4 regions of the Sinorhizobium prairiense genome follow, and region 4 is predicted to be linked to each of the others. Evidence: riboswitches for the same ligand, from Rfam matches in the RefSeq annotation. Region 4 holds a riboswitch; each other region holds the start of a gene.
What was found. A riboswitch is a leader RNA that binds a small molecule or an ion and turns the genes downstream of it on or off. The one in region 4 is predicted to bind cobalamin.

Region 1 (7,786 bases), 1.1 Mb from region 4:
AGACGTATCTGCCTGGATATCTCGCTTTGAGACGGCCGGAGTTCCGCGCCTATTTCGAAGAGAATCATGTGCAATTGCCGCTGGAGAAGGGCGATGTCGTGTTCTTCAACCCGGCACTTTTCCACGCCGCGGGCAGCAACCGGTCTGCGGGAATCAAGCGTGTGGCCAATCTTCTGCAGGTATCCTCCGCCTTCGGCAGGGCGATGGAAACGGTGGATCGCGAACACATGTGCGCCGTGCTCTTTCCGGCTCTGAAAGTCCTTGCGGCCGGCGGCAAGCTCACGCAGGACGAAATTGCCCATGCGGTTGCCGCGTGCGCCGAAGGCTATTCATTCCCGACCAATCTCGATCGTGATCCGCCGGTTGGCGGTCTGGCGCCCAGGACGCAGGCGCAGCTGATGCACGAAGCGCTTGCCGGTGAATGGAGTGCCGAGGCGTTTGCCGAGGCGCTGGCCGATCAGGCGGCGAGAAAGCTAAGCTAAACCACCTGGCTCAATGCACGGTCACGAAGCCATATTCACCAACATATCAAAGGGAGGAACAGGATGAGCACGGACCACGCCCGTTTGGACGGGAAGATCGCCATCGTGACCGGTGGCACGCAGGGGCTCGGTGCCGCGATTGCCGCACTCTTTGCCGAGCGTGGCGCCGCCGGCGTCGTCATTTGCGGGCGCAACGCGGCGAAGGGCGAGGCGAAAGCTGCCGAGATCGCCGCGGCGACCGGTTCGAAGGTCGTCTACGTACCGGCGGATCTCGAGCGGGTGGAGGATGCCCGTGCGGTCGTGGCGGCTTGCGACCGCGCCTTCGGCGGTGTCGATGCGCTGGTCAACGCCGCAGCGATCACCGACCGGGGCACGATCCTAGACACTAGCCCGGAACTCTTCGACCGGATGTTCGCGGTCAATGTGCGGGCGCCATTCTTCCTGATGCAAGAGGTGATAAAGGTTATGCGGCGGGAGAAGACGGAGGGCACGATCGTCAATATCGGCTCCATGTCGGCGAAGGCGGGCCAGCCCTTCATCACAGCCTATTGTGCGTCGAAGGGGGCGCTGGAGACGCTGACCAGGAACACCGCCTATGCCGTCCTGCGCAACCGGATACGGGTCAACGGCCTCAACATCGGCTGGATGGCCTCGGAAGGCGAAGACCGCATCCAGCGCGAATATCACGATGCGCCAGCGAACTGGCTGGAAAAGGCGGCGGCGAGCCAGCCCTTCGGCAGGCTCGTAGATCCGGCCGAGGTCGCGCGCGCCTGCGCCTATCTCTCATCGGCAGAATCCGGCCTCATGACGGGTTCCGTCATCTGTTTCGATCAGTCGATCTGGGGGGCCTATGACGCCTCGCCTCATCCGGAGGCACCGCTCTGAAGCTCTCCTCTTGCTCGCCTTGCGTTTCGAGGGGAGCTGTGGCCATATGCCGCCGTCAGGTGCCCGCGAAATGCGGGAGAATCGGGAAGCCGGTGCAGTTCCGGCACGTGCCCAACGCTGTGACGGGGACGTTCTCGCCAGGTTGGTCTGAATCTTTCAGACCTTTGCCACTGAATCTTCACGTGATTCGGGAAGGCGGCGCGAACGGATGATCCGAAGTCAGAAGACCGGCCTGGCGAGATAGACCGGCCCCGCGCGGACGGCGGGAGGTTTCCGCATTGTTGGGGATCGAACGATGCTGCCTGAACAGAACGGCTGCCTTGCGGCGGCCGGAGCTTTTTCGCCGGACGAGCGCGCCGCCGTCTATCGTGCCATAGAGACCCGCCGCGACGTGCGCGACGAATTCCTGCCCGAACCACTGCCTGAGGATCTGGTCGCGCGACTGCTCGCTGCGGCGCACCAGGCGCCGTCCGTCGGCTTCATGCAACCTTGGAACTTCGTGCTCGTTCGTCGGGACGAGACGCGGGAGAAAGTCTGGCAGGCATTCCGGTGCGCCAATGACGAGGCCGCAGAAATGTTTTCCGGCGAAAGGCAGGCGAAGTATCGCTCGCTGAAGCTCGAAGGCATTCGCAAGGCGCCGCTCAGCATTTGCGTGACCTGCGACCGGACGCGCGGCGGAGCGGTCGTCCTGGGCCGCACCCATAATCCGCAGATGGATCTGTACTCGACCGTTTGCGCCGTCCAGAATCTCTGGCTTGCCGCGCGCGCCGAAGGGGTGGGCGTCGGCTGGGTCAGCATTTTCCATGAGAGGGAGATCAAGGCGATTCTCGGGATTCCGGAGCATATCGAAATCGTCGCCTGGCTTTGCCTGGGTTTCGTCGACAAGCTGTATCAAGAGCCGGAACTCGCCGCGAAGGGCTGGCGGCAGCGCTTGCCGCTCGAAGATCTCGTTTTCGAGGAAGGCTGGGGTGTCCGTTAGATCACGATGTTAGGGTCGATCTCAGGCCTGTTGATATTCTGGATACCCGACGCGGCTTGTTCGATACCCTCATTCCTGTGCTTGTCACAGGAATCCAGCCAGACCAAGTCCCTGGGCTGAAAGAACTCTTCCCGCGCCGCAGACGCGGCGCTGCTGGACCCTGTGACAAGCACAGGGATGAGGGTCGAGAGGGTGCGACCCCTCGGCGCGTTTCATAAACCGTGAAGATAGCGAGGCGGCGCGGAAGCTCCCGCCCGTATACAGCGTCCCGCTTCGCTTCGATGTAGTAGCCGCACATCCCCGGTCCCTCATTCCTGTGCTCGTCACAGGAATCCAGCCAGACCAAGTCCTTGGGCTGCAAGAACGCTTCCCGCGCCGCAGACGCGGCGCTGCTGGATCCCTGTGACAAGCACAGAGATGAGGGTCGAGAGGGTGCGACCCCTCGGCGCGTTTCATAAACCGTGAAGATAGCGAGCGCGGAAGCTCCCGCCCGTATACAGTGTCCCGCTTCGCTTCGATGTAGTAGCCGCACATCCCCGGTCCCTCATTCCTGTGCTTGTCACAGGAATCCAGCCAGACCAAGTCCTTGGGCTGAAAGAACGCTTCCCGCGCCGCAGACGCGGCGCTCACCTCATCCCTGTGACGAGCACAAGGGATGAGGTGAGGAGAGATTGCAGTCCTCCGAAAAGTTTCCCACAGCGCCGCGCGTCTTATCAGACGCGCAAAGATCGCTGCTTAACGGGCTCTAGATCAAGAATATGCGTGATTCCAGCAGAATGCTCGCAACGGCGCCTGTCAATTGTCCTGCAGCGGCTGGTATCGCGGCCCAAGCGGATGCTTGAGGTCGATCGCGCTCTCTTCCTGCGGAAGGAAAGTCGGACCGACGATGCGGACCTTGTTTTTGGTCGGGTCGTAGGGCCGCTCTTCTATCGGCTTGGGCGGCGCCTTTCTCTCGCTGCCGATGGTAATGACCGATGGGCTGACGGCGGTGAGCTTTCCGGCAGAGCCTGTCTTTTGCCTGTTGGCATCCGTTGCGGAATCCGGAATTCCGCAGCCACAGATGCCCGGTGAGCCGACACCGCGCGCCCGGTAGGCAAAGGCCGTTGGGAGGTCGGTGTAGGGTCGGCCGGTCGTTGCCGAAACCATCCGGTCCGCTTCTTCCGTTGCGAGCACATGGTAGTAGAGCTCCGTCTCCGCACCCGGGCAGCGCGCGCGGCAGAGATCGGCGTCGCGACCGAAGTCCGCCGGCGTGGCATGCGAGGAGATGGGAAAGAAGGCGCCATCGCATGTTCGCACGCACATGGTTCTGAGGCTGCCGGCGAAATCGGGCTCCATGAGCGGAAGCTCTGCCCCGGGGGCGTCGAGTAGTAGCGGATAGGCATCGCTGTCCGGCGGCAGGTCCCTCAGGATGTTCCGGTGAACCTCCGTTTCCCGGGCGGCGGCGTTCGCAAACTCGCCTCCGGCGCTTCCGGTATCCCAGGCCTCGCGCACCCCTGAGCAGCCGTTGAGTTCCATTGCGGCGAGGATGCGCCGCCGAACGTCGTCGTCGCCACCGCCGATCAGATGCCTGCGCTGCGCCTTGAGTTGCCGCAGATTTTCCTCCATCCGCGCGATCGTGCCGTCGAGTTCGGCGCAAGCCGCCTCGTCATCGCCGCCGATAATGACGACGCTGTCGCTGCTGCATTCCATTCGGCGGCGATCGTTCTTGGCGCGTCGCAACTCGATGTTCTGGCGGGAGACCGCACCTGTGAAATCGCGCAGGCTGGCATTCGTCGTGAAACCTGTGGGAAGGCCGGCGAGGCGGGCGCTCAGCCGTTCGCAAACGCCGGATGCCGCAGCCGGACCGGTTGTCGCCAACGCGAGCGGTACGAGAACCGCCGCGATGCGCCGGATCTTGGATGCCACCTTCGGGGACGCGGACACGTGCTTCTTCCTGCCTTGCAGCGGACCATTGCCGATGTGTCCGCCTTACCGCCTCATCATAGGACCTTGTCGAGATGGTGCAACGGGAAGAGGGCATCTGCGTTAATTTGCGATGCCCTTGAATGGAAAGCAGTGGGCCGTGCGCCTGCACGGCCCGGAATATCGGGTCAGGCGGCGCGTGCCGTTTCGAGCGACATCGGGCGATCGAGGACGGTACCCTCGATGGAGGCCACCGCCTTCATCGTTTCGAGCAGGTTCCTGCTTACCTCCCAGGCAATGGCGACCGCATGGACGGAGCCGATCCTGTGCGGGTCGGCTATGCGCTCCCCGGGCAACCCATGCGGCGGAACATTCGCTCCAGGAAAACGTCGGTGACCGTGACGATATGGCTGATGCCCGAGGCAAGGCTCATTTCGCCCACACCGCACATCAGTTCGGCCGCGGCGATGGTGACCTGGTTCGATGCGCGATCCTGGGAAATTTCGGGATCGATGCAGAAGCGGCTCGATTCCCACACCGACGCGCTGCGGATTTCCGGATTGTCCCCGAGCAGGATCGGGAACGTATCGTCCAGCATATTCGGACCGAGCGTCGGAAGGAGCCTGAGAGAGCCACGAATCTTGCCAGTGTCGGGCGAGTACGACATGACATAGAGCGGATTGGCCTTGTCGTAGTGGTCGATTTCCCAGTCCCCTTCGGTCTTGACGTCCCACTTCAAGAAGTCGTGGAATACGCGCTTACGCAGCCGGAACATCTCGTCGATGGCCTGGGGATGCTGGCTGCGACCGTTTCCGTTCACTATCCTGATCATTTTTCGCTCCATGCGTGATTACGCGATGTAGCGATGCTGTCAGGCTCGGATGACATATGTAACTGTCTATAGTGACAGTTTATTTTCTTGTTTTTTCCCAATAGATTTGTGGGGGAAACTGCGAGTGGCCGGTCCTGTCCCGGGCCGGCAACCCGTCAGATGGTGGGGATAAGAGCGTGTCGAACAGCGTGCGCTACGGCTTGCGTGTTGGACACTACATTGAGTTTGCGGCGGGCATTGGTCATGAAGAAACGCACGGTTCGCTCGGATATCCCGAGAATAGTTGCAATCTCCCAGTAGCTCTTGCCGGCCGCCGACCAGGTGAGCACTTCGGTTTCCCGCCCGGTCAGGCGGAGATCGCGCTCGTCGAGCGCCCCGGCCATGGCCGAATGTTCGAGCATGGAGGCGTGGAACAGGTTGGCAGCGAGCTGGAAATCGCGCAGATGGCAACGGCGATAGGCGGACCACTCGACCGGCGACATATTGGCACCGATTGCGAGGAGCGCCATGCGGCCTGCAGGCGAGGGGAGCGGCAAGGCGACGCCTTCGGTGGAAAGCCCGATCTCCTCGGCCGCCTCGAAGAGGGGCTCGCATTCCGGAAAGCGGCGCCGCGCTGTCGCCCATTCCACGGGCCTGACACCGCCTAGCGCAAGCTTGAGGATCGGGTCGATTCTGTAAAGCTCCCTGGCGGCGTAGATTTCAGCGGCGTAGGCGCCGAAAGTGTGATGCAGGCGGCAGATTCTCAGACCATCCGGAAGCGACTCCGCCTCCAGATACAGAAGATGCGAGATGTTGAAGGTTCGACGCATCAGGGCGAAGAAGCGCTCGGGGTCGGCGCAACCTCCATATTCCACGATATCCAGCAAATTGAGGACAGCTTGTTGATTAGTCATGCCGTAACACCGAAACTTGCCCCTATAATAAACATGGTTTACGGCGGCCGGTTTTGTCTAGTGCAATATTTCATAAACGGTGCAGTAATCCGGTCTATACAATCATAAGTTGAGTTTTGAGCCTAATATCGCTAGCGCGGCCGCGTCGGTTCCCCTGGAAGCAGCGTTTTTTTGCCCTCCATCGCCAATGAGGAGGCGCGCCATCCCTCAGACGGGATGGCTCGATTCGACGACGGCCAGCGCCGCCATATTGACGACGCCGCGCGAGGTAACGGACGGCGACAGGATATGCGCCGGCAGCGCCGAGCCCAGAAGGATCGGGCCGACATGCAGGCTGTCCGTCATGGTTTTGACCACGCCGAGCGTGATGTTGGCGGCATCGAGATTGGGGAAGACGAGCAGATTCGCTTCGCCGTTCAGCGTGCTGTCCGGCATCACGCGTTGGCGCAGGACCTCGGAGATGGCGGAATCGCCATGCATTTCTCCGTCCACCTCCAGATCGGGGGCTAGCTCGCGCACGAGCTGCAGTGCGGTGCGCATCTTGAAAGCGCTCTCGGAATCGCGCGAGCCGAAGTTCGAATGGGAGACGAGGGCGGCACGTGGCGTGATGCCGAAGCGGCGGATTTCGTTTGCAGCCATTACCGTCGTCTGAGCGATCTCCTCCGCGCTCGGGCTGAAGCTCACATAGGTATCGGTAAAGAAAGTCGCGCCGCGTTGTGAGATCAGGAGGCTGAGCGCCGAGAAGTCGAGTACGCCCGGACGCTTGCCGATGATCTGCGATACATCGCGCAAATGCTTGCTGTAGCGTCCCTCAACCCCGCAGATCAGCGCGTCTGCCTCGCCGCGCTTGACGGCGAGCGCACCGATGACCGTCGTATTCGTGCGCACGATCGTGCGGGCCGCCTCGGGAATGACGCCGAGCCGCCCGACGAGGGCGAAATAATCATCGACATAGTCGCGATAGCGCGGGTCGCCTTCGGGATTGACGACCTCGAAATCGACGTCGGGCCGGATTCTGAGGCCGTAGCGCCGCAGTCGGGTCTCGATGATTTGCGGGCGGCCGATCAGGATCGGCTTGGCTGTGCCTTCCTCCAGCAGAACCTGGGCGGCCCGCAGCACCCGCTCATCTTCGCCCTCGGCGAAGATGACGCGGTTCTTCGTCGCATTCTTCGCTGCAGCAAAGACCGGTTTCATGATGAAGCCGGAGCGGAAGACGAAACGGTTGAGCTTGTCGAGATAGGCGTCGAAGTCCTGGATCGGACGCGTGGCGACGCCGCTTTCGGCTGCAGCCTTTGCCACGGCCGGCGCAATCCGCAGGATCAGCCGCTGATCGAAAGGCGAAGGGATCAGGTAATCGGGGCCGAAGACGGGCGTTTCGCCGGAATAGGCGCGCGCGGCGACATCCGACGGCTCCTCGCGGGCAAGGCCTGCTATCGCGCGCACCGCCGCCATCTTCATCTCTTCGTTGATGGTGCGTGCGCCGCAATCGAGCGCGCCACGGAAGATATGCGGGAAACACAGGACATTGTTGACCTGGTTCGGAAAATCCGAGCGTCCGGTGCAGATCATGGCATCGGGGCGCGCGGCGCGGGCCACTTCGGGCATGATCTCCGGCGTAGGATTGGCCAGCGCCATGATCAGTGGCTTTTCGGCCATCCGGGCCAACAGTTCAGGCTTGAGAACGCCGGCGGCCGAAAGCCCCAGAAACACGTCGGCTCCGCCGATGCTGTCGGCGAGCACACGATTGTCGCTCTCCTGCGCATAGACGGCTTTCCACTCGTCCATCAGGGCCTCGCGCCCTTTGTAGACGAGA
Region 2 (7,786 bases), on a different replicon from region 4:
CACTTCCTCTCGGATTTGAGCAGAGCGTGGTCGTCTTTCTGGGATGAGCATCGAAGCACGTCCCGACGCAGACAAGCGTCCTCGTAGACAGCGCAGAGCTTAAGAAACGCGACATCTTGAGTCATCCAAACATTATCGCGCAACTCAGGCGCCGCTAAAAGCAACCGGGTCATTCCTGTTTTCTGCGCATCCATTGTCACTCCCGCGAACCTAAAAAAGCAGTGATCATCAACGCGGCAGCAGAGAAGTAGTTCCACGACTATAAAAAAACAACTTTTAGTAACAGGTGCTTAGCCACAAAACTTCGGATTCCACGGGAGCGGAATCCCTTCCCCCATTTCCCATAATCGAAGGTGAAATATGGCTCGGGAAACGCTTCCCGTCGCCCTCGAACTCGTGTTCGGGGATGAGAGCGGCTATTCGAATCGCAGCAGGGACCGCGGCGGTCCGACCAAATATGGCGTAACGCATAGAACGCCGGCGGCGCACCGCGGGCTGAAGTCAGTGCCGGCCGACCAGGTGAAGGGGATGAGCCGCGAGAAGGCCGTCGACATCTACCAGCGTTCGTTCTGGCTACAGTGCGGCGGGGATCTCCTTCCGCCCGGGCTGGATTAGGCCATCTTCGACTTCGCCGTGAACTCCGGACCGGCGCGCGCGGTGAAGTCACTGCAGAAGGTCGTCGGCGCCCGCGAGGACGGCCATATCGGCGAGCAGACGCTTGCGGCCGTGCGGAAATTCGAGGGCGGCGTCAGCACGTTCATCCGTGCCTGCGATGAGCGCATGCGCTTCCTCCGGTCGCTCAGCAATCCAAACACCGGCTTCCCGGTCAACGGCCGTGGCGGGACCATTCGTGTCACCGGCAAGGATACGAAACGGCTGTGGAAGGATCAGCCCGGCGTGATCGGCAACTCAGTACCGCCACCTCGGCGCGCGTTTGGCATTGTGAAGCAACTCCGAAGCCTCCGCGAAATCGCCAAAAAGGCTGGTCAAGCGCTTCTCCTCCTCTTGAGGCAAGCGTTGCCGCCGGCAAAAAGCGTGTATGTTCCATACCTTAGTAGTAGTTTGATTAGAAATCTTATCGGCTTCAACGCGCTCTACCATCTAGCTCCTCCCAAAGCCAAGGAGGTTAGCCTATGCTACTTAAGTCTAATAAAGCAAGAAATAACTAAGTAATACTTATTGCCGTATCGTGCTGGCTGCGATTAGTAGCTGACGGGAGAAAGATCCGCAGTGAAGTTGATGCCAGGTGCTTGCGGCGACTTCCCTTTGGCCAAGATGCTGACTTCGGAAACGCCGCCGTCGGGATTTTATGGTGACCTTATCGGCGCCGAAAACCGACGTGATGCCGTTGTGCGTCGTATGGCGGCTTGTGGTTACAGCGGCCGTCAGCCGGTCGCCTTCGGTCGAGTATGATCGGACATAATTTAATAATTCGGCGTCACCACCCCAGATCTTACCGTCGATAACGTGACGCTGGATGTATCCGCCAATCTTACTTCGTCACTTCGGGCCCGACGCAGCACCCCTATGACAGGTTGCCTATAGGAACCGCTGAGCTCATGTTCGGGGATGAGGGCTACCATGCAAGTGCTTGTTGCCGCGTTGCTGTCTTGCGCTCGATTTTTTAGATGATGCCGGGGAATTCGCCATCATGCTGATCGTCGGGCTCGGCCAACGCCGGTATGGGCTTGATAGGCCTTGCTGCTAGAGCTTTGAGGTCCTCGGCTAGGCCTGCGAGCTGCGCTGCAAAGTCCATCAAATTTGAAGCCGCGCAGTGCGCCGCGATATCCGAGAGGCCAGAAGCCGGCTCGTTTCGGCCGGCGCATTTCGGTTCGCTATCGTCCATGTCTCAGTCCCATTTCCATCAATGTGGATCAATGGCGAGGCCCGTCAAGGGCTGCGGCCGGTGACGAGCCTCCCGGCCGCCTGCGAGGGGCTGGAGCGACCAATGTCAGTTTAGGCCGGACGAGCGCCGGCCGCCATTAACCAGTGCGGCTTAGCCCGCTTGAATCTGCACCGATCTCGCCAGACGCGCTCTTCGCCTGGCGCTCGGTCGTGTGGACCTATTCTACGGCCGAACTGGTGAAGGTTCTAGCCGGCGAGCGACCGCAGCCGAGCGTCGAAGAGCTGCCGGCAATCGAGTGGCCGTGATTTGAAATGTTCAGACGATGCCGGAGAATTTCTGATGCTCGCGCACTTAGGCTTTTGCCGCCGCTTCTAGGCTCTTGCACTTCTTTTCGGACTTGAGCAGAGCGTGATCATCTTTCGGCGCAAGGTGGAGAACGGATAGTCCAGTGGACAAATGTGGGACCTTTGACAGCAATGGCTTTCGAACATTCTTCATTGTGTTTTGGCCGGCGCGAGCATAACAGTTCAGATGATGGTTCCGCCCGACTGGAGGGAAGGCGGATGAAAAGGGAATACGGTGAGGACGACCCCTCAGGGGCCAAAACCGTGGCTGCCCCCGCAACTGTGAGCGGCGAGCAAAGTCCAGAGATGCCATTGGCCGTGGATCGGCTGATAAGGCGGACCAAGCTACGACCCGCAAGCCAGGAGACCTGCCATCAGATTTGGGCGATACGCCTCAACAACTGCCATGCCGCACGGTGGGTGCGGAAAGGAGAGCACATGCATATCGAACCAGGCGTCGTGGACGGCGCCAAAATTTTGTTGAGTTATGCCACTGCCGCAGGGGCTTTCGGGCTCACCGCCAAGTTGGCGACTGACAGTATTCGCAACGACGGTGGTGCGGGCACGCTCGCGTTGCGCAGTGTCGTCACAACGGCTTTGGTCTTCTGCTTTTTCGAAGTTCTGCCGCACCATCCTGTAGGCGTCTCGGAAGTCCACCTTATCCTCGGATCAACCCTACTTCTACTGTTTGGTGCAGGCGCCGCCGCGATCGGCCTTGCAGCCGGGCTGCTTCTTCAAGGGCTTTTCTTTGCACCCTTTGATTTGCCGCAATATGGCATGAACGTAACAACATTGCTGGTGCCCCTTTGGGCGGTCAGTCTGTTCGCCGAGCGGATCATTCCGGCCCGGACCGCGTATGTGGACCTGAAATACGGGCAAGCTTTGGCGCTTTCCACGGCCTATCAGAGTGGTATTGTTGCTTGGGTAGCCTTCTGGGCCCTGTATGGCCACGGATTCAGCGTCGAAAACCTCGCCGCCGTCAGCTCCTTCGGTGTTGCCTATATGGGCGTTATCCTGCTGGAGCCTCTGATCGATCTGGGTGTTCTCGCCGGTGCAAAGGCGCTCGACCGCTACAGTCGCGGTCCTATGTTCAATATTAGATTGCATCAGGCGGTCTGAACAAGATCAACGCCATAGGCATCTTTAGGCGCAAGCGGGCTGGACCGCTTGCGCCGTACGTCACGAACTGCGGAGGACTTGGCCGGTAACCACGGTCCGATACGCCTGCTCGCAAAATCGGTCATGCAATTGGGCGCTGTGAACAGCTGAGCTTCGGCCGCAATTCTTCAAGGGTGCTCTGGCTGCTGAACCTGGCCGCCCGCCATTTCCCTTCGGTTCACCCAAATGCGAAAATCACTCGCTGCGCAGCGTGCGCCGAGGATCTGTTCTTCGCTCCGCGAGCCGCAGATACCCTATACCGTCCGGATAGGCCCCGCGGGTGTCGGGTTCCAAGTCAACGCCGGGGCTGTGCCTCATGGCGCGACTTCCATTCCGGCTGATGCTCAGAGCAGAACCAGTGCGGCTCCGCCCGATCGACGGCGAAGCCAAAGCTGCCCCATCTGGCGCAGCCCGGATGCTCGCAGTCGTGGACGTACGGCCCGAGATCGTAGTGAGGCTTCGCGCCCAGTTCGTCACTCAAAGGACGACCTCCTGTGGTCGCCTCCCCAATTTTGGGGAGTTCGAGCATCGGTTGATTGTTCTTCGTTTGTTCTTACATTATCTCATCGCCATGGTCGAGACAATTGGCGATGCATTCAGCCTCGGTTGGCAAGTCAAAGCGCGATGTGCATTCGGTAACCGCGAAGGCATGAAATCCGTTCGCCAGTGCACTTGGACTTATGATCTCGACATGCTGACGCTGGTCGCGACGCGGGGCAGGGACTTTCCGCTGGCGATGCTCGCCAGTCGCCTTCGCTGTCCTCGCTGTGGATCGAGAAGTGTGGCCGTCGTGTTCATTCCGCCTTCGGAGGGCGACACGCGCCGAGGGGCGGCCTAACTGCGTTTGAAGCCTAGTTCGCCCTAGGCTGCAGGTTTGAGCATTTCGCGTATGCTCGCCTTGTTCCTGACGCCCCTTTGATAAACCTCTATCAGCCTGGCTGCCAGATCGGCCGCCTCAGGGCAATCATAGGTCATTCTTCTGGCTTTGATCTCCTCGTCGAACAGGCTCTGCAACAATTCGATATCGCTCGGAGTGAGAAACCTGGGATCGATTGCATGGAACTGAGAGGTCATTAACCGATCTCCTCTCTAGGGGCGCAATAGCGGAAGCTCCTCCGCAGGACGCCCGGGTAAATCCTGCGGCGCAAGAGCATTTTAAACCGAAGAACGGCGATCGCGAGTCGCGAAAATTAACGGCACGGATGAACATAAGCAGTGATCCGATCAACATCTCGTCCGCTATTGGCTGCATGGCTAAAGCAGCTTCAAAGAGGCCTGCGATCGCACACAAGCAAGAATACAACCTTACGTCCAGTAAAATGCTGTCATTACCGTGTCTCGTTGGGGGAGCGGCAAAAGCAACACCGAGTCACCAAGTCCCCAAAGAATTCCCGGACTGACCTCCTAGGTATTCCGCGACGCCTAATGTGTTAGGGCGTCGAGTGAATTAGGCCTCTCTCCTGGGTCAAGAGCGCTGCCGCACTTGTTCCTTAGAGGCGATCACATTCACCACTGCCGGCCGGCGCGCATTGCCCACAAAACGACGTTTCAAAAAAGTAAGCGCGGGGGGCATGCTGCTGAGCTCATCGCTTGTTTGGCGGTTCGGGACGGGACACGATGAAGGCACCGCATGTGAGCATGATCCCCGCAACCACGAGCAAAACGGTTGCCGGTGGTTCGAGCGCAACCCACAAGTAGACGAGCGCCAAGCTCATCAGCAAAATTGCAGATATCTTGGCACGACGTGAGATTGCGCCTTCTTCCCGCCAGTCACGTAACGGCGGCCCTAGCAAGGGATGGTCCATCAGCCATTTCGCGAGGCGCGGCGAGGAGCGTGAAAACAACCATACTGCCAGGAGCAGGAAAGGCGTCGTCGGCAGCAACGGGAGGAAGATTCCGGCGATGCCGAGCCCGACCATCACCCAGGCGAGGCTGAGAAGTGCAAGGCGCATGGAAAGATTCATCTACCTTCGTCCGGTCAGCTACCAAATGCCGGCAACGCGTGTTCCCGCGGAGACGAAAATAAAGCTCCGGATTGGAGGGAGACAGGTGCTTCATTTCTCAACATACAGGAGTGGCGGGGAAAAGCAGCCTCGCTGCTCTAGGCACCGCCGAGCGTCTCCGTATCGTCGAATGCGGTGTCTTTGCCGAGTTCTGATTCATCTTCAGTTAAGGCGAGATAACCGTGACTGCCTAACCAGTCTCGAACGATGAAACGAAGGGCATCTTCCCGGTTAACCGCATATTCAGCCATGAGGAGCTGAATTCCGCGTTCTGATTCTTCTTCGAGGTAAGTCATCGAGCTGCCCCTGTGTTGCCGGTGTCGATCAAACCGAAAATCCAATCACATGACAAGGCTCCCGTTGTGGGCCTTTTTCTTCCACGCGCTCGTGATTCCATGCAATTATCTCAGGGCACTCAGACGGAAGTCTTCTCGACCAGAGGGAAGGCAAACGTTACAGGTCGCCAACCTTGCAGCATGTCCGTGCGATCTCCTCCGGGTCTGCCGCCCTCTCGCTCTCGTCCAGCCGATGCAATTTCCGCGCGGACTGGGCGTGCTTTGAATTCCGTCACAGCTGCGTTTCGATTGTTTTCGGTTGCCTTGGATCAATCGACGTGGCTGCAGCAGGACTTCTTGAAGGACGCCCGGTAACCAGCGTCTTCAATCGCAGCGATGAATACATCGGATCCGATCCCGGATTCGATCGAGGCGGTTTTCGCCTCGAGATTGACGACCACCTTGGCCTGGGCGTCGGCGGCTTTGACGGCCTTCTCGACAGTGGCGGCGCAATGTCCGCAGGTCATGTCTTCTACGATGAGGTGATGCATCGAAAGTCTCCTTTGATCTGACTTGAGTGAATGTGGAGATTCCAACGATGGCAAGGTCAAGGGTGCCCTACAATTCTGTCTGTGCACCCCTGAGGATGGTGGCCAGAACCAGAACCGGCGAGCCAAGGAAAGGAAAATCAATGCAATGCGGCCGATTGCAGGTAACGCTGTGCCCCAAAGCGGCCATTAAACAGGTCCACAGCCGGTCGCGAGCCGCTGCTCCAAAGCGTCAAGGCGGCTTTCCGGTGAACTCGACGGAGCTGAAATTGGACACTCCAACGTCGATTTCCAGCCACAAACTGGACAGTACCATTTGGTGCAACGCGCGCGTTGACGGCGAGAAATCACTTGTAAACATTGAACCAGACGCGGCAGCTGCTCGTCACTTCTGCGTGGATGTATTGGCGAATTTCGAGCTTCCAGCGCCTTGGCGAAGGCGCGGCTTGCAAGTAATAGGGTCACGATGGTCGCGCTTATTCACTCTTTGTGCCCAGTTCGGCACGCCTGCGAGCGGATTGAGGATCGACGGCTGCAGGACATGTGCAGCAACTGGGAACGGAGCAAATGACTACAAGCGTTTTGGCAGCAAGTGGCGGCGTCAAGCAAGTCATCTGCATCAATTGGGGCACAAAATATGGGGCTCCCTTTATTAACAGGCTGTACGCGATGGTTGCTCGCAACATCACGCCGCCTTTTACCTTCACGTGCTTTACCGATAATCGCGCAGGTCTGAACCCCGCAATACTTTGCGAAGATTTACCTCCACTCGACGTGGAGAGTATGCCGACGAACACGAGAGGCATATGGCCCAAGGCGCGGCTCTGGGGGCCGACCTTGGGAAATCTGAAGGGCCCGGTGCTTTTTCTCGATCTGGATCTCGTGATCGTGTCATCGCTGGATGTTTTCTTCGAGATAGGGGAGGCGGATGACATAATACTGTCGAGAAACCAAACCACACCCTTTGAGCGTCTCGGGCAAACTTCCCTCTTCCGCTTTCCCGTTGGGAAACTCGTGCCGCTGCAGAACAAGTTCCGATCCGACCCACAGGGCGTGGCCGACGAGTACCGGTACGAGCAGCGCTTCGTAAGCCGCAAGGCGCCTGGTGGGATAACGTTCTTTCCACGAAAATGGGTTCTCCATTTTCGCCAGGACTGCCGCTGGCCATTTCCGCTCAATTATTTCTTTGCGCCACGCCTGCCACATGATGCACGTGTCGTGATTTTTCCGCGCGGTCTGCACCCGCAGCACGCGATAGATGGCCGATACGGTACAAAGGGTCCCCGCAAGACGGCGTTCAAACACCTAGCGGGAGTCCTCGATGCGAAGCAAAGGAAGAACAAAGGACCGCTACAGTACTTGCGACACTATATCCGTCCGACGCCTTGGGTGGCGGAGCACTGGCGCGAATAATCGTGCGGCCCCACTTAGGGATTCACGGGCGGTTGAGCTGGGAACGGATTGCCGAGGCGATGCGGCGCGTCTCATCCAGTGGTTCGTAGCTGTAGGGTTCGATCCTTCCCTCGAACGGCCGGGTCAGCTGCAGAGTTTCATGCAGGTCCCGGTGATAGCGCTCGAACTTGTCCAGCCGCGGACCCGCGACGGGGGTTAA
Region 3 (7,786 bases), on a different replicon from region 4:
TTCGCCGCGTCTCAATCACGGTGACGAGGCGATCCTCAAGGTGCAGCATTGGCTGCAGGCGCGCGAGGCCCGCGCCGTCAGCGTCGCGGAGATGGCCAAAGTGGTGGCGATGGAGGAGCGCACGTTCCTGCGCCGTTTCAAGGCGGCGACCGGTATGAAGCCGATCGAATATGCGCAGCATCTGCGCGTCGGCAAGGCGCGTGAGCTCCTGGAGTTCACCAAACGCTCGGTCGAACAGATCGCCTGGACCGTCGGCTATGAGGATGCTGCGGCTTTCCGCAAGCTGTTCCATCGCATCGTCGGGCTGTCGCCGGGCGACTACCGGCACCGTTTCGCCGTAGCGGCTGCCGGATAAACTGCGCGGAGGACGGCGTCGCTTCTTTCGCGCCCGCGGCTGCGGAACAAATTTTCGTCTGAAGAATTAACAGGTGTCGCTTCTGTCCCCCAGCGACATTCAGGACCCCAACCTGTTGCAGTGCCCGCGTCATCCCCTGCGCGGGCACTCGCATGTCTGCGAAACGATTCCCGCCCGCCCTCGGTTGACGACGCAAGCGGGACCCCGCAAAGCGGCGAGGCCCCGCCTGAAGTGTCGCTGAAAAGATCTAGGTCCTTGTATAGGTGGGAAGCCAGGAAGCTAGAGTGCCATCCGCTCCCATCTATAGGACCTTGGTCCGACCCCCTAAGGGCAAAGGTCCTAGGCCCGTTGCCAGCTGAGTCTCAGGGTACATATTGCAGCATTCGCGCCGCGGGAGCCTGGAGCGGAACATTGTGCGGTCTGCCGCCGGCATTTCTGCTCTGGCTCCTTGCACGATCACGTTCCATGATTTTGGGTCGACGGGGCCTAAAGTCATCGTGATCTCGGCAGGGGAACAACTCAACGATGGATCTCTCCCATGGCATTGTCGAACTACGGACGGAACAACACTGTCTCTGAAACCTGTTTCAGGACGCTCACCCACCCGTTGACGAACCTGATCTGCATTATCGTGGCCGTGTCGATCGCCGTTTTCGCGAGCGTACCGACAGGCATTCCCCCATACGTGCTCGCGCCGATCGGCTTCATGCTGGTTATCCTGATCGACCCTGCAGAAATTGCATCTAGATTGAAGGCGCGCTCCGCAACGCGGGACGTCACGGTTGGCCGCTCGGAATCGGCCGCCGGAGGCTGGCAGGCCAAGGGAGACGGTTGGAGCCTGACATTCCAACGCAAACACGGCCTGACGAGAGGAGCGGCTCGGTCGAATATCGCCGCCGCTGCACGGGGACGCGCGGCCGACAGCTGCCGCCGCTGAAATCGTACCTAAACGCCAAGCGCCGCGCGTCGCCGGACGCGCGGCGCTTGCGCAGGAATTTGTCCGGAGCCAGCGGAAGGCGGATTGTCGCCGATTGCTGCGGGGCACCGGGCAAGATCCGCCCGCATCGGCGAAGTTGTCGATTGCGCTTCCACAAAATCAATCATTTAGAGTTAGCCGATCTCTTGCCGGTGTACGCCGCGGCCCCTTTCCGGAGGAACGGTCTTCCGCGCCAGATTTGAATGATTGGGAGGAATCTCTGTGAATCGAACATTGAAACGCGCCGCCATCGCGGCGATCGCAAGTGCGTCCATCGCCCTTTCCGCGGCTTCGACGGGCGCAGCCGAGTTCATCAACGTCCTGACTGGCGGCACTTCCGGGGTGTACTACCCGCTCGGCGTCGCGCTTTCGAAGATCTATGGCGATAAGATCGAGGGCGTACGCACGCAGGTGCAGGCGACCAAGGCTTCGGTCGAGAACCTCAACCTCTTGCAGCAGGGGCGCGGCGAGATCGCCTTTTCGCTCGGCGATTCGGTCAAGCTTGCCTGGGAAGGCAATACGGATGCCGGTTTCAAGGCACCGCTCGACAAGCTGCGCGGTATCGCCGCCATCTATCCGAACTATATCCAGATCATGGCGTCGAAGGAGTCGGGCATCAAGACCGTCGCCGATCTCAAGGGCAAGAGCCTTTCCGTCGGCGCACCGAAGTCGGGCACGGAATTGAATGCCCGGGCGATCCTCGGCGCCGCAGGCATGAGTTATGACGACCTCGGCAAGACCGAATACCTGCCCTTCGCCGAATCGGTGGAGCTGATGAAGAACCGGCAGCTCGATGCGACGCTGCAGTCGGCCGGCCTCGGCGTCTCTTCGTTCAAGGACCTGGCGACCTCGCTCGACGTGCAGATGGTCGCAGTCCCCGAAGAGATAGCCACCAAGCTCGGCGCGCCCTACATCGCCGCGACCGTCCCCGCCGGCACCTACCAGGGGCAGGACAGCGACGTGCAGACGGTCGCCGTCGTCAACTTTCTCGTCACCCATTCGGAGGTTTCCGACGAAACCGCCTATCAGATGACGAAGCAGCTCTTCGAGAACATCCCCGCCCTGACGGCGGCTCACAAGGCGGCGGAGAATATCCGCATCGAGGATGCGCTCAAGGGAATGCCTATTCCTCTGCATCCGGGGGCGGAGCGTTACTACAAGGAAAAGGGTCTGCTCTGACCCATGTCGCCCGAAACCGTAAAGCGGTTTTAAAGCGACAGGCAGACACCCTGAAGCGCGTCGCGGAATTCGGTTGAATGCGACGGGCTTCAGGAATTCAGGGAGGAATCATGATCGACAATACCAATGAACAAAGCGCAACTGCGTCGGCCGAACTGCACCGGCACGACGCGTTGACCCGGGCGTTTCCGGCGACATGGGACGGACGGATCCTGTTTGCCATCGCGCTTGCCTTTTCCGTGTTCCAAATCGCCACCGCGGCGCATCTCGTCGATTTCGCGAGCCAGATCGTGCGCGTGGTGCATGTCGGCTTTGTCACGGTTCTCGTCTTTCCCCTGCTGGCGACGCTCGCAGGCCGCGGCACGGTTGCAAAAATCATCGCCTGGAGTCTTGCTTTCCTCGGCGCGGCGGTCGCCTTCTACCAGTGTTACGAATATGCGGAACTCTTGGTGCGTGCCGGCGATCCACTGCCGCGCGACATCTTCTTCGGGGTCGTCGCGCTCGCCGTCGTCTTTGCCGCAGCATGGGCGCTGATGGGGCCGGCTTTGCCGATCATTTCCGGCGTGTTCCTGGCCTATTGCCTTTTGGGTGAGTATCTGCCGCCGCCGTTCGATCACCGCGGCTACGACTTTTCGCAGGTGATCGATCATATGGCCTATGGCACGGAAGGCATCTACGGCATCCCGACCTTCGTCTCCTCGACCTATATTTTCCTTTTCATCCTGTTTGGCGCCTTCCTCGAAAAAGCCGGCATGATCCGGCTCTTCAACGATGTCTCGTTGAGTTTCGTCGGCGACAGGCGCGGCGGACCCGCGAAGGTGGCGATCATTTCTTCGGGCCTGATGGGCACCATTTCGGGTTCCGGCGTCGCGAATGTGGTCACGACCGGGCAGTTCACCATCCCGCTGATGAAAAAGTTCGGCTATCGGGCGGCCTTTGCAGGCGGCGTCGAGGCAACGGCCTCGATGGGCGGGCAGATCATGCCGCCTGTCATGGGCGCGGTCGCCTTCATCATGGCCGAGACGCTCGGCGTCGAATATTACGAGATCGTCAAGGCGGCGGTCATACCGGCGATCCTCTATTTCGTTTCCGCCTTCTGGATGGTCCATCTCGAAGCCGGCAAGTACGGGCTGCTCGGCCTGCCCAGGGACCAGCTGCCTTCGGCCAAGGCGGCAATCCTCGAACAATGGCATCTGATCCTGCCGCTCGCCGCGCTCGTCTGGCTGCTGTTCTCCGGCTATACGCCGCTTTTTGCCGGTACGGTCGGCCTGGCCTTCACCGGCCTTCTGATCCTGGGCAGTTCGCTCGCGCTCGGCCTTCCCGCCGGTGTCATACGCATCATCTTCTGGGTCGGCCTCGGCCTCGTGGCGGCCGCCTTCTTCCAGTTCGGCATCGGCGTGATCGTCGCAGCGCTGGCGCTGCTGATTGCCGGCAACGCCTTCCTGAAGGGCGGCCGGGAGACCCTGGTGATATGTCGCGACGCCCTTGCCGAAGGGGCCAAGACGGCCCTTCCGGTGGCGATCGCCTGCGCGCTCGTCGGCGTGATCATCGGTACGATGACGCTGACCGGAGCGGCCAATACCTTCGGCCAGTTCATCGTCTCGGTCGGAGGCAAAAGCCTGTTTCTGTCGCTGCTTCTGACCATGGTCACCTGCCTCGTACTCGGCATGGGCATACCGACGATCCCGAACTACATCATCACCTCGTCGATCGCCGGGCCCGCGCTTCTGGAACTCGGGGTACCGCTTATCGTCAGCCACATGTTCGTCTTCTATTTCGGGATTCTTGCCGATCTGACGCCGCCGGTGGCGCTTGCCTGCTTCGCGGCAGCACCGATCGCGCGGGAAAGCGGGCTGAAGATCTCGATCCAGGCGATCAAGGTGGCGGCGGCCGGTTTCGTCATCCCGTTCATGGCCGTTTATTCGCCGGCGCTGATGCTGCAGGATGGCGGCGCGATGGCCGCATCGGTGGGCTATCCGGCTGCCGTCGCCTATATCGTCGTCAAGACCGGTCTGGCGATCGCGCTCTGGGGTGCCGCCGTGGTAGGCTTCGCCGCAGTCCGGCTCGGGGTTTTCGAGCGGGTGCTCGCGGCCGCGGCCGCCTTCACGTTGCTGGCGGCGCTGCCGATCACCGATGAAGTCGGCTTTGCACTCTCCGCGCTCTTCGCCTTCGTGATCTGGCGGCGCGCCCGCCAGGCTGGCCGGCAGACGGCGAAACCGGCATGAGCGCGCTTGCCTGCATCATCGGCGGCAAGGCTGTCGCCGTTGCTGCGGGTGTCTTCACCCTCGGCTGGACCCATTCGGTCGAGAAGACCGAATGGCAGGAGCGTTGGGCCGTCACGGTCGATGGTCTCGTTCTCGAGGAGGCGCGCGTGCAGGGTTCGGGTGCGGGAATGGAGCCGGGAGACAATGCCCGTCGCCAGGGCCGCTGGTGGGTCTGGACGCCCGACCTGCCGCCCCTTCCCGAGCTGGTCCTGGCCGCCTCCGGAGCGACCGTCTCCGGCTGGACGCTTTGCGACGCCGGCGGCTGCCGCGAACTGGCGGCGCAAAGCCGGGAACCAATCGTCCTGCGGCCATGCGATGGCCCAAAGCCCTAATGGCCGATGCCGATCCGGCGGCACCGGTTGAAGGAACAGTACGTGGCGCTTGTGAAATGTTATTACATAACTTTCTGTTGACGAGTGTAATAACATAACATATTGAACCTCTACGCATCGGCGTCGCGTTTCACCTTGACCGGCGGCTGCATTCTAAATTAACTGAGCCTGACGGTTCCCCTACCCGTGAGGTGGAGGGGATTAATAGGGAACACGGTGCGGACGACCCAAGAGGGACCAAAACCGTGGCTGCCCCCGCAACTGTAAGCGGATCGTCGTTCATCGTGGCGCCCAGGCGCCAGCCACTGCGCGCGTTGCGCGGGAAGGCAGATGAGCGATTTCTGTCCGCGAGCCAGGAGACCTGCCGTCAAATCAGATCCAACGTCACGGGCGGGGATGCCCGGAACAGGAGCAAGCCATGACCATCTTTCGCGCCTTGCGGCGCACGCTTTCATCAGTTTCCCCGAGGTCGAGCCGTCACTCGTCCGATCGAACCCGATCGGCAGGCTGACGATCACGGCCGTATAGCGGCCTCACATTCGGGGACTATTCATGAACAGCTTTTGGAAACGACCGCTCATTGCGGGTCTCATCACCTTTTCCACAGGCGTAGCGGCTCTTGACCGTCCCGCCTTCGCTGCCGAGACGACCTATCCGCTGACACTCGAAAACTGCGGTCGGCAGATCACCTTCGACAAGACGCCGACGCGCACCGTCTCGATCGGCCAGAGCAGCACCGAAATCCTCTATCTGCTCGGCCTTGCGGACAAGGTCGCCGGCACCGCCCTCTGGGTCGGCCCCGTCCTTGAAGGTTACGAGGAGGTCAACGCCAAGGTCGAGCGCCTGGCAGACAACGATCCGAGCTTCGAAAGCGTGCTTGCCAAGAAACCGGACATGGTGGCGGTGCAATTTCAATGGCAGGTCGGCCCGGAAGGCGTGGTCGCGCGGCCGGAGCAGTTCGAGGAGCTCGGCATTCCGGTCTACACATCGCCTTCGGATTGCACCGGCAAGGAGAATTCGGCGGCGAGCGACGGCGTGCGCCGGCAGGTCTTCACCATGGATCTCGTCTATCGGGAAATTCGCGAGCTGGCGCAGATTTACGATGTTCAGGACAAGGGCGAGAAGGTCGTGGCCGAGCTGAAAAGCCGAGAAGAGGCGGCGCGCGCCAAGGTCGCCTCGGCCGGGGGCAAACTCTCGGCGGTCTTCTGGTTCTCCAGCGCTGCCGATGCCGACCCCTATGTCGCCGGCAGGAACGGCGCACCCGGCTACATAATGGCGGCGCTCGGAATCGAAAACATCATCGACACTGAAGACGAATGGCCGACGGTCGGCTGGGAAACCATCGCCAAGGCCGAGCCGACCATGATCGTTGCCGGCTCCATGGAGCGTCGACGCTACCCGCTGGACAGCCTCGACGCCAAACTCGAATTCCTGAAGACCGATCCCGTGGCGAGCCTCATGCCGGCAGTCGCCAAAGGCTATGTGTTCGACATGGATGCGCAGGCGATGAACCCGACGATCCGCACGATCGAAGGAATCGAAGCGCTGGCGGATGCCATCGCCGAGGCCGGACTTGCGCCCAAGGCTGGGCCGGCTTCCAAGGGTGGGTTGGGCAAGTGAGCCGCGTGCTGACCCTGGCCGGGCGAACGGGGACGGGACGCGTCGGCGCGGCTATCGCCGCGCTCGTGATCCTGTTCGCGGCACTCTGGATGGGCGCTGCGATCGGCGAAACGGCGATCCCGTTCAAGACCGTTGCGCAGACGGTCGCGAATCGGCTGTGGAACGCCGGCTATCCGCTGGCCCCGATCGACGAGGGCATCATCTGGAGCTACCGACTGAGCCGGGCGGTCGTGGCCGCTTCCTGCGGGGCGGCGCTCGCGCTCTCCGGCGCCGTGCTGCAATCGCTGCTGCGCAATCCGCTCGCCGATCCCTATATACTCGGCATCTCCGCCGGCGCCTCGACAGGGGCGGTCAGCGTCGCCATCCTCGGTGTGGGTGCCGGGATGCTGACGCTGCCGCTCGGCGCCTTCATCGGCGCGCTGGTCGCTTTCGTCCTGGTGAGCCTGCTGGCGGTGAAGGCCGGCCGCGGCACCGCGGCGATCATCCTGGCGGGTGTGGCGGGGTCACAGCTCTTCAACGCACTGACCTCCTTCATCGTCACCAAGGCGGCCACGGCCGAGCAGGCGCGTGGCATCATGTTCTGGCTGCTCGGCAATCTTTCGGGCGTGCGCTGGCCGGATGCCTGGCTCGCCGTGCCGGCGACGCTTCTCGGTCTCGTCGTCTGTCTCTGGCATGCCCGTCCCCTCGACGCGTTTACCTTCGGGTCGGAATCGGCTGCCTCGCTCGGCATCTCGGTCAGGCGAACCTATTTCGCGCTTGTCGGCGTCTCGGCGATGATGACTGCGGTGATGGTATCCATCGTCGGGTCGATCGGTTTCGTCGGCCTCGTCATCCCCCATGCGGCCCGCATGCTTGTCGGCGTCCGCCACGGTGTCCTGCTGCCGGCAGCAGCGCTCATCGGCGCCGTGTTCATGATCCTCGCCGACATACTGTCGCGCGTTCTCATTCCCGGCCAGGTCCTGCCGATCGGCGTGATCACGGCGCTCGTCGGCGCTCCGGCCTTCGCGTTGATACTCGGACAAAGGAGGGACCGCGCATGACGCTTTCGGCGCGCGGGGTT
Region 4 (7,786 bases):
GTTACATGACGCGCTACAACGACAAGGACGACGCAGCGGACGCGAAGGCGATCGGCGCCTATAAGCTTGCCGTCGAGAAGATGGCGTCCGTCGGCGACTTCATCGACACGGCTTCGATCTACGATTTCGCGCTGCAAGCGGTCGGTCTCGATCCGGACGCCGAAAGCGCACGGACGATCAAGCGGGTTCTGACCAGCGATCTCACCGATCCGGAAAGCTTCGTCTACACGCTGAAGGACGAGCGTTACCTGAAGCTCGCCCAGCTGTTCAACTTTACGACATCGGGCGACATCGGCGTTCCGGCATTGGCCCAGTCGGAGACGCTGATTCAGGAGACCGCCAAGACCTACATCGTCAACAAGTCCCGTTTTGGCTCGGAGGAGGACAAGACCAAGGCCAAAGCGGATGCCGAATATTATACGGCCGAGGTCGCCAAACTCTCTTCTCTCGACGAATTTCTGGCCGATTCCCGCCTGGTCGATTTCGCTCTGGCGGCAAACGGCATCGATCCCGAGAATGTCGCCGTCGATTTCCTTCGCGACATCTTCACCTCCGATCTGGACGATCCCAAGAGCTTCATCAATCAGCAGCAGAACTCCGGGGCCTATATCGCCCTGGTCACCTCGTTCAATTTCGACCGCGGCGGCAACGTGCTGCGCGAGGACAAGAGCGTCATCGTCACGCGGCAGGGGCTTTACGAGACCCTCGACCGGTATCTGCACCAGACGCTGGAAGAACAGGCCGGCGAGGACAATGCAGGTGTCCGCCTGGCCCTCTATTTCGAGCGCCAGGCAGGCTCGCTCGTCGACGCTTACGATCTCCTGGCCGATGATGCGCTCGCCGAAGTGTTCCGCACGATCTTCAGCCTGCCCGACGAATTCAGTTCCATGGACATCGACCAGCAGGCAAAGATCGTCGAGAAGAATCTCGAGCTCGAGAAGCTGAGCGATCCGGCCGAGCTGAAGAAGGTCCTCGCGCGCTTCACCGTGCTCTACGATCTGGAGAACAACATGGAAGTCGATCCGGCCGTGGTGGTGCTCTCGGGCAGCGGCAGCAATATCGGCATCAGCGCCGATACGCTCTTCCAACTGTCGCAGCTCAGGAAGGGCGGGTAGGGCTTAACGGCGGCCGGACCGGCACGCGTCGTTACTCGCCTCAATCCTCGCGCAGCACCTTATCGGGGTTCATGATCCCCGCCGGGTCGAAGGCGTGCTTGATCCGCCGCATGAGCTCGATCTCGATCGGCGAGCGGATCGCCGCGAGTTCGTCGCGTTTCAACTGACCGATGCCATGCTCGGCAGATATCGAGCCCTCATGCTTGAGCACGACGGCGTGAACGATCGCATTGATCTCGCGCCACCGGTCGAGAAAGCCCTGCTTGTCCGCGCCGACGGGCTGGGAGATGTTGTAGTGGATATTGCCGTCGCCCATATGGCCGAAGGCGCAGATGCGTGCGCCGGGAATGGCCTTGGAGACCAGCGCATCGGCTTCCGTCATGAAGGCCGGAATGCTCGATACCGGGACCGAAACGTCATGCTTGATCGAGCCGCCTTCGGGCTTTTGTGCCGGCGACATGCTTTCGCGCATGTGCCAGAGGGCTCTGCGCTGCGCTTCGTTCTGGGCGATGACGGCGTTCTCGACGAGACCGTCGGAGTTGACCGCTTCGAGAAGGTCTTGCACCATCCGCTCCGCGCTTTCGGCGGTATCCGAGGTGGAGATATCGATCAGCGCGTACCACGGATGCGTCGTTTCCATCGGATCTCGAACGCCGGCGATGTGCCGGGTGGTGAACTCGATGCCGAGCCGCGGCATCAGTTCGAAGCCCGTCAGGGCCGGCCCGCAGAGGCTCGATGCCCGATCGAAAAGCGCCAGTGCGTCCTCGACGCTTCTGAGGCCGGCAAAAGCCACCTGGTGACCCCGCGGTTTCGGGAAGAGCTTCAAAACGGCGCCGGTTATGACGCCGAGCGTTCCCTCGGCACCGATGAAAAGATCGCGCAGATCGTAGCCCGTGTTGTCCTTCTTGAGGCGTCTGAGCCCGTTCCAGATCTCCCCGGTCGGAAGCACGACCTCCAGCCCCAGGCAAAGCTGGCGCATATTGCCATAGACAAGCACGGCAGTGCCGCCGGCATTGGTCGAAAGATTGCCGCCGATCCGGGCGGAGCCTTCCGAGCCGAGTGACAGGGGAAAAAGCCGGTCGACGTCATCGGCGGCCTTCTGGATGTCCGCCAGAATACAACCGGCATCGGCTACGATCACGTTGCCGACCGGGTCGATGTCGCGGATGCGGTTCAGCCGCTCGAGGGAAAGGACCACGTCGGCTCTGCCCTCGCGCGGAATCTGGCCGGCCACATGTCCGGTATTGCCGCCCTGCGGCACGACTGCCGTTCGGGTCTGGCTCGCAAGCCGCATGACCAGCGAAACTTCCTCGACGGAGCCGGGCCTGAGCACGAGCGGCGTCGTGCCGTGATAGAGCCCGCGGGACTCGACCAGGTAGGGGGCCGTGTCGGCGGGTGCGGTGAGGGCATTGCCGGGCCCGACGATGTCGACGAAGGAGGCGATGAGTTCGGGAGATGGAAGTATGGTGGTCATGGCCCTGCCTCGGATCACGTGGTTGCTTCAAGCGTGCCGGTGGCCATCAGCCCCGCGGCGCGGCCGCGCGCTGCAGCCGGTCGATGATCGCTTCGCCGAGCCCCACGCTCGGGATCGGGCCGAAAGCGATGGTCGCGGCGCCGCTGGCATCCGCCTTTTTCATATAATCGAAAAGATTGGCCGCGGCTTCCCGCAGGCTGCCGCCCGGACTGAGATCCAAGACGATCGCGGCATCGCCTTCACCGGGAAGTGCCTTTCCGCCGAAGCGGATGAGGGCCTCTCCTTTCCGGACCTCATCGGCATCGAGCCGCACAGCGGCACCGGGAGCGTAATGCGAGGCGAGCATGCCGGGCGCCTCGATGACGGCGCCGGCGGTCTCAGGACGCTCGATGGCGAGACCGGTCAAAGCTTCGATCTCTGCCGCGTCGAGCCCCCCGGGCCTCAGCAGCCGCAGCTTTCCGTTCTCGACCTTGACGATGGTCGATTCAAGGCCGATCGCGGCCGGGCCTGCGTCGAGGATGAGCTTCAGCCTGGAGCCGAGATCCGCCTGCACATGGGCCGCACTGGTGGGACTGATCTTGCCCGAGGTGTTGGCGCTCGGCGCCGCCAAAGGTCGCCCGAACCGGGCGATCACCCGACGCGAGAAGCCGTCGGGCATCCGAATTCCGAGCGTATCGAGACCGGCGGATGCGAGCGTGTGCACGGTGCTTTCCCGCCGCTGCGGCAGGATCAGCGTGAGGGGGCCAGGCCAAAAAGCCTCGGCCAGACGTCTCGAAACCGGATCGAAGGTCACATGCGCCTCCGCCATCGCCAGATCGGAGACGTGACAGATCAGCGGATTGAACCGCGGCCGCCCCTTCATCTCGTAAATGCGGCTGATCGCATCGGGGGTCGTGGCATCGGCGGCAAGGCCGTATACGGTCTCCGTGGGGATCGCCACGGGTTCCCTGTCCGAAAGAACTGCGCAAGCCGTCTCGATTGCCCGCTCCGGTTCGATCCGCGTGTCGATGATTTCGGCCATGGCGTTCTGATCCTTTCCGTCGCTTCCTTAACGGAGCGATTGCAAAAACAGAACGATTTTCTTGGTCAAAGGCTGCGAATGATCCGCCGCAAGGCTTCGTCGCGTGCGCCGAGCATCAGCACGTTCTTCAGCGCCACCTTCGGATCCTGCGTCCGGAAAATCAGGCCGTTGCCGCGCACGTTGCGGTTGACGACGATCCGCTCTTCGCCGGCATCGGGCTCGATCGCGACGGCGAAATACATGCGCGAATAGCCCGGCTGGATCCGGTCGAAGAAATGGGTCTCGTTCCCGAGGTCGCAGAAGAAGTTCGCGAGATAAAAGGACCAGGTGATCTCATGTCCCTTGGCGAGGCAGGTTTTCGCGGCGGTCACGTGGCAGTAGCCGAGATGCGGACTGTTGGCGAGCGTGCGATGGAAGACCATCTTCGGGAACTGGATCGAGGCATGAAACCCGTTGATTCGGCTGTGGGTCGTCTCGCCCGCCGTCGTCAGCTTCCGCGCCGTCTGCTGCGCAACCTCGGCATAACTGAGATACTGACGCTCGTTCGCCATCCACCGGCGTCTATCGATCCGGCCGGTCCGCAGGAACTCGGTGTGAGCCTTGGCTTTCGCCGGTGCGGCCGGCGCCTTGTCGGCAGCGTCGTAATATCGGAGTTTTGCCATGGGCGTCGTCGCGCCATCCTGTCCGAAAGCGGGTTGATGGTAGCGAACGTAAATCATCACAGTTAACGAATTGGTTCGTTTGCGGCCGTGCGGGCATCGATCAGACCTTGTGTCGGTGGGCCGTGTCGTAAAATGGCCAGTCGCCTTCGCGCCATGAACGGCGCTGCCGAAAAATCCGCCGGCTGCGCGGAGATTCACCTACTTCCTTGTTTGTTATGGATAATATCCGTCTGCCAATCGTGCCGATTGCGCCGCGAATGGCTGTCGTCTTTCTGGAAGCGGATGTCGTCTATTGGCAGTTGCCGGACCGGCCCTGAGGCTTAGATGAGGACACTCAAGGTGCTGCCTCGAAGGGAAGGCGGAGAATTGGGAAGCCGGTCAAATCCCGGCGCTGCCCCCGCAACGGTGGTGGAGCGAACAGCCACGGCAGAAGGCCACTGGACACAGCGTCCGGGAAGGCGCCGGGCAGGTCCCTTGCGGACAGCTCCAGAGCCCGGAAACCAGCCTTGAAGCAGAAACAGACCGTAGCTGGTTGCGGCGGGCAGCCGGATCGGAGCCAATTGCGTTGCGGGTCCATGCGGCCGGCGCGGGTTCCAGTCCTGCCTCTCCGAAACGGCGGAAAACGAGGATAAGGGCATGGAAATTCAGACCGAAATGCTGCGCAAGCTGAAGACCCGTCGCGAAGGCTACAGCCTCGACCGCGCCTTCTACGTCGATCCTGATTATTATCGCCAGGACCTGGAGCAGATCTGGTACAAGGATTGGCTGTTCATCGGCCATGATTGTGAAGTCCCGCGGCCGGGGAACTATTTCACGGTGCAGGTCGGCGATTACCCGGTCGTTATCGTTCGAGACAGACAGGGCGCGGTGCGGGCACTGCACAATTCGTGCCGCCATCGCGGCTCGCGCGTATGCACGCAGCACAAAGGCTCATCCGCCAAACTCGTCTGTCCCTACCACCAGTGGACCTACGAGCTCGACGGCCGCCTGCTCTTCGCGCGGCAGATGCCCGAGGGCTTCGACCCGGCCGAACACAGTCTTAAGCCGATCCACTGCGAAACCGTCGGCGGTTACATCTTCATCAGCCTTGCCGAACAACCGATGGACTTCCGGCCGTTCCGCGAGACGGTCGCGGCCTATCTCGCGCCGCACCGCCTCGGGGAAACGAAGGTCGCCTTCGAGAGCACAATCGTCGAGAAGGGCAATTGGAAGCTGGTCTGGGAGAACAATCGCGAGTGCTACCACTGCGCCGCCAATCATCCGGAACTCTGCCGTACCTATCCCGAAGCGCCGACCGTCACCGGTGTCCAGGGGGCGATGAACGACCCGGAAATCGGCGCCCATTGGCAGAAATGCGAGGCGGCGGGCCTTCCGAGCGCTTTCAGGATCGCGCCTACCGGCCAGTTCCGCATGACGAGAATGCCGCTGATCAACGGCGCCGAGAGCTATACGATGTCCGGACAGAAGGCCGTACGCAGGCAGCTCTCCGCCGGGCTTGACGCCGATGGCATCGGCACGCTGCTCCTCTTCCATTATCCGACGACCTGGAACCACATTCTGGGCGATCATGCGATCACCTTCCGCGTTCTGCCGCTCGGGCCGGAACTGACGCAGGTTACGACCAAATGGCTGGTCAACAAGGATGCGGTGGAGGGCGTCGACTATACGATAGACGAGCTGACGCACGTCTGGACGGAGACCAACGACCAGGACCGGCAGATCGTCGAGGAAAACGCGTTCGGGATCCGCTCGCCGGCCTATGAGCCGGGTCCATATTCGGCCGAACACGAGGGCGGCGTCATGCAGTTCGTCGAGTGGTATTCGAACTTCATGCTGGACCGCCTTCAGGGCGGGGCCACGCAGCTCTCGCGGGTGGCATGACCATGGAAATGCCTCGCTCCTTTCACCATTTCGACGAGCTCGATCCCTGGAGAGACCGTCAGCACATGCTGGAGTGCACGTCGGCCGTAGCCGAGGCCGCCGACGTGATGACTTTCACCTTCCGCTCCGACAAGCCGGCCTGGTTCCGCTACCTGCCCGGGCAGTTCGTGACGCTCGAACTGCCCGTCTCAGCCGAGCCGGTGATGCGCACCTATACGCTGTCATCCTCGCCCTCGCGCCCGCTTTCGGTCGCGGTCACGGTCAAGGCGCAGCCGGGAAGCATCGGCACCCGCTGGATGTTCGACAATCTGAAGCCGGGCATGATGCTCAAGGCGTTCGGACCGCTCGGCGATTTCAGCTTCGTCCGTCATCCCGGTGAAAAGTATCTCTTCATTTCGGCGGGGTCGGGCGTCACGCCGATGATGTCGATGACGCGCTGGATGGCCGACTGCGCACCGGAAACGGATGTCACCTTCATTTCCTGCGCCCGCCGCCCGGACGATCTCCTCTTCAGAACGGAGCTCGAAGTTCTCGCGCGTCAGATGCCGCGGCTCAATCTAGGCTTCCTCGTGGAGGGGCATGAAGCGCGGCATGGCTGGCATGGTCTGCGCGGGCGCATCGACGCGGCGAAGCTGCCGATGCTCGCACCGGATTTCATGGAAAGAACCGTTTTCTGCTGCGGGCCCGAGCCGTTCATGGGCAATGTTCGGGCAATGCTGGAATCGGCGGGCTTCGACATGGCCGGCTATCACCAGGAGAGCTTCCAGCCCGCCGCGGCGCCGGCGGCCGATGCCGGGGCCGGTGCGGCGCGGGTGACCTTTACCATGAGCGGCAAGGAGGCGACCGCCGTTCCCGGCCAGACGATTCTGCAGACAGCCCGGGCCAACGGCGTCAGGATCGGGGCCGCCTGCGAGGGCGGCATCTGCGGCACGTGCCGGGTGATGAAGATCGCCGGCGATGTCGAGATGAACCACAATGGCGGCATTCTCGACGATGAGATCGAGGAGGGCTACATCCTCGCCTGCTGTTCGCGGCCGACAAGCGACGTCCAGATCGAGGCCTGAGTTACCGCCGCTCGGATTGGTAGGGCAGGCGTGCCTCGGCGGCCCTGACGGCGATGGAGCCGGTAACCGTCTCGTCGGCGCCCGCCCCTGATCCGCTCTCCGCCTCGGCGCGGCTTATCACGAGCGGCCGCGAAAGAGCGGCCGTTGCACTTGCATTCAACGCCGGGATCGTGCCGACGGTGGCCGAGGCGATAACGGTGAGCACCGGCGGCTTCTCCGGAAGAAGCGCGCCATGGGGCCAGACTCTCTTCAGTGCCGATGCACTCATCGCTGCGACATTCACGTCTATATCGTCGAGGGTGCCGGGCACCCGATAGGGGCAACGCTTCTTTCCGCAATTATGCGCCGACGAGAATTGCCAGAGCGCGTAGCGGTCCCAGTTGCCCATCGGAAAGACTTTGCGGATATCGGACTTATAGCGCGCATACCAGAGCGGAAGACGCGCTAGAAGTCGATGCTTGAAGCGGTTGGCGGCAATGTGTTTCGCGGTTGCGTGGTTGGTATAGAGGACGGGATAGCGCCCCGTCCGGGCCTTCACATGGCCGGCGAAGATTGCTGCGTCTTCGAGC

Region 1: it holds a riboswitch for cobalamin, as region 4 does, so the genes downstream of both, bluB (5,6-dimethylbenzimidazole synthase) here and N0Q91_RS13570 (aromatic ring-hydroxylating oxygenase subunit alpha) in region 4, are expected to answer to the same signal.
Region 2: it holds a riboswitch for cobalamin, as region 4 does, so the genes downstream of both, N0Q91_RS28445 (energy-coupling factor ABC transporter permease) here and N0Q91_RS13570 (aromatic ring-hydroxylating oxygenase subunit alpha) in region 4, are expected to answer to the same signal.
Region 3: it holds a riboswitch for cobalamin, as region 4 does, so the genes downstream of both, N0Q91_RS26090 (ABC transporter substrate-binding protein) here and N0Q91_RS13570 (aromatic ring-hydroxylating oxygenase subunit alpha) in region 4, are expected to answer to the same signal.

The regions. Positions count from the first base shown of each region.
Region 1 is NZ_CP104131.1:1,189,738-1,197,523, forward strand. It holds gene N0Q91_RS08320 (phytanoyl-CoA dioxygenase family protein) at 1-482, shown strand, start outside; gene N0Q91_RS08325 (SDR family oxidoreductase) at 546-1,367, shown strand; cobalamin riboswitch at 1,408-1,617, shown strand; gene bluB (5,6-dimethylbenzimidazole synthase) at 1,663-2,346, shown strand; gene N0Q91_RS08335 (DUF2865 domain-containing protein) at 3,142-4,269, opposite strand; partial or broken gene N0Q91_RS08340 (acyl-homoserine-lactone synthase) at 4,437-5,080, opposite strand; gene N0Q91_RS08345 (helix-turn-helix transcriptional regulator) at 5,236-5,973, opposite strand; gene N0Q91_RS08350 (NADP-dependent malic enzyme) at 6,181-7,786, opposite strand, start outside.
Region 2 is NZ_CP104133.1:1,096,596-1,104,381, forward strand. It holds gene N0Q91_RS28420 (hypothetical protein) at 1-194, opposite strand, end outside; gene N0Q91_RS28425 (glycosyl hydrolase 108 family protein) at 361-615, shown strand; gene N0Q91_RS28430 (hypothetical protein) at 612-782, opposite strand; gene N0Q91_RS28435 (hypothetical protein) at 910-1,101, opposite strand; gene N0Q91_RS28440 (hypothetical protein) at 1,625-1,846, opposite strand; cobalamin riboswitch at 2,365-2,580, shown strand; gene N0Q91_RS28445 (energy-coupling factor ABC transporter permease) at 2,629-3,309, shown strand; gene N0Q91_RS28450 (EsV-1-7 cysteine-rich motif-containing protein) at 3,644-3,829, opposite strand; gene N0Q91_RS28455 (hypothetical protein) at 4,210-4,422, opposite strand; gene N0Q91_RS28460 (YbaN family protein) at 4,932-5,312, opposite strand; gene N0Q91_RS28465 (hypothetical protein) at 5,450-5,647, opposite strand; gene N0Q91_RS28470 (heavy-metal-associated domain-containing protein) at 5,956-6,177, opposite strand; gene N0Q91_RS28475 (glycosyl transferase) at 6,742-7,587, shown strand; partial or broken gene N0Q91_RS28480 (mitochondrial fission ELM1 family protein) at 7,610-7,786, opposite strand, start outside.
Region 3 is NZ_CP104133.1:594,917-602,702, forward strand. It holds gene N0Q91_RS26065 (GlxA family transcriptional regulator) at 1-355, shown strand, start outside; gene N0Q91_RS26070 (hypothetical protein) at 894-1,292, shown strand; gene N0Q91_RS26075 (TAXI family TRAP transporter solute-binding subunit) at 1,566-2,510, shown strand; gene N0Q91_RS26080 (TRAP transporter permease) at 2,621-4,735, shown strand; gene N0Q91_RS26085 (DUF1850 domain-containing protein) at 4,732-5,106, shown strand; cobalamin riboswitch at 5,261-5,489, shown strand; gene N0Q91_RS26090 (ABC transporter substrate-binding protein) at 5,659-6,726, shown strand; gene N0Q91_RS26095 (FecCD family ABC transporter permease) at 6,723-7,766, shown strand; gene N0Q91_RS26100 (ABC transporter ATP-binding protein) at 7,763-7,786, shown strand, end outside.
Region 4 is NZ_CP104131.1:2,256,343-2,264,128, reverse strand. It holds partial or broken gene N0Q91_RS13590 (DUF1217 domain-containing protein) at 1-1,115, shown strand, start outside; gene N0Q91_RS13585 (FAD-binding oxidoreductase) at 1,156-2,589, opposite strand; gene N0Q91_RS13580 (L-threonylcarbamoyladenylate synthase) at 2,636-3,610, opposite strand; gene N0Q91_RS13575 (DUF6656 family protein) at 3,676-4,272, opposite strand; cobalamin riboswitch at 4,593-4,795, shown strand; gene N0Q91_RS13570 (aromatic ring-hydroxylating oxygenase subunit alpha) at 4,909-6,153, shown strand; gene N0Q91_RS13565 (FAD-binding oxidoreductase) at 6,150-7,217, shown strand; gene N0Q91_RS13560 (glycoside hydrolase family 25 protein) at 7,219-7,786, opposite strand, start outside.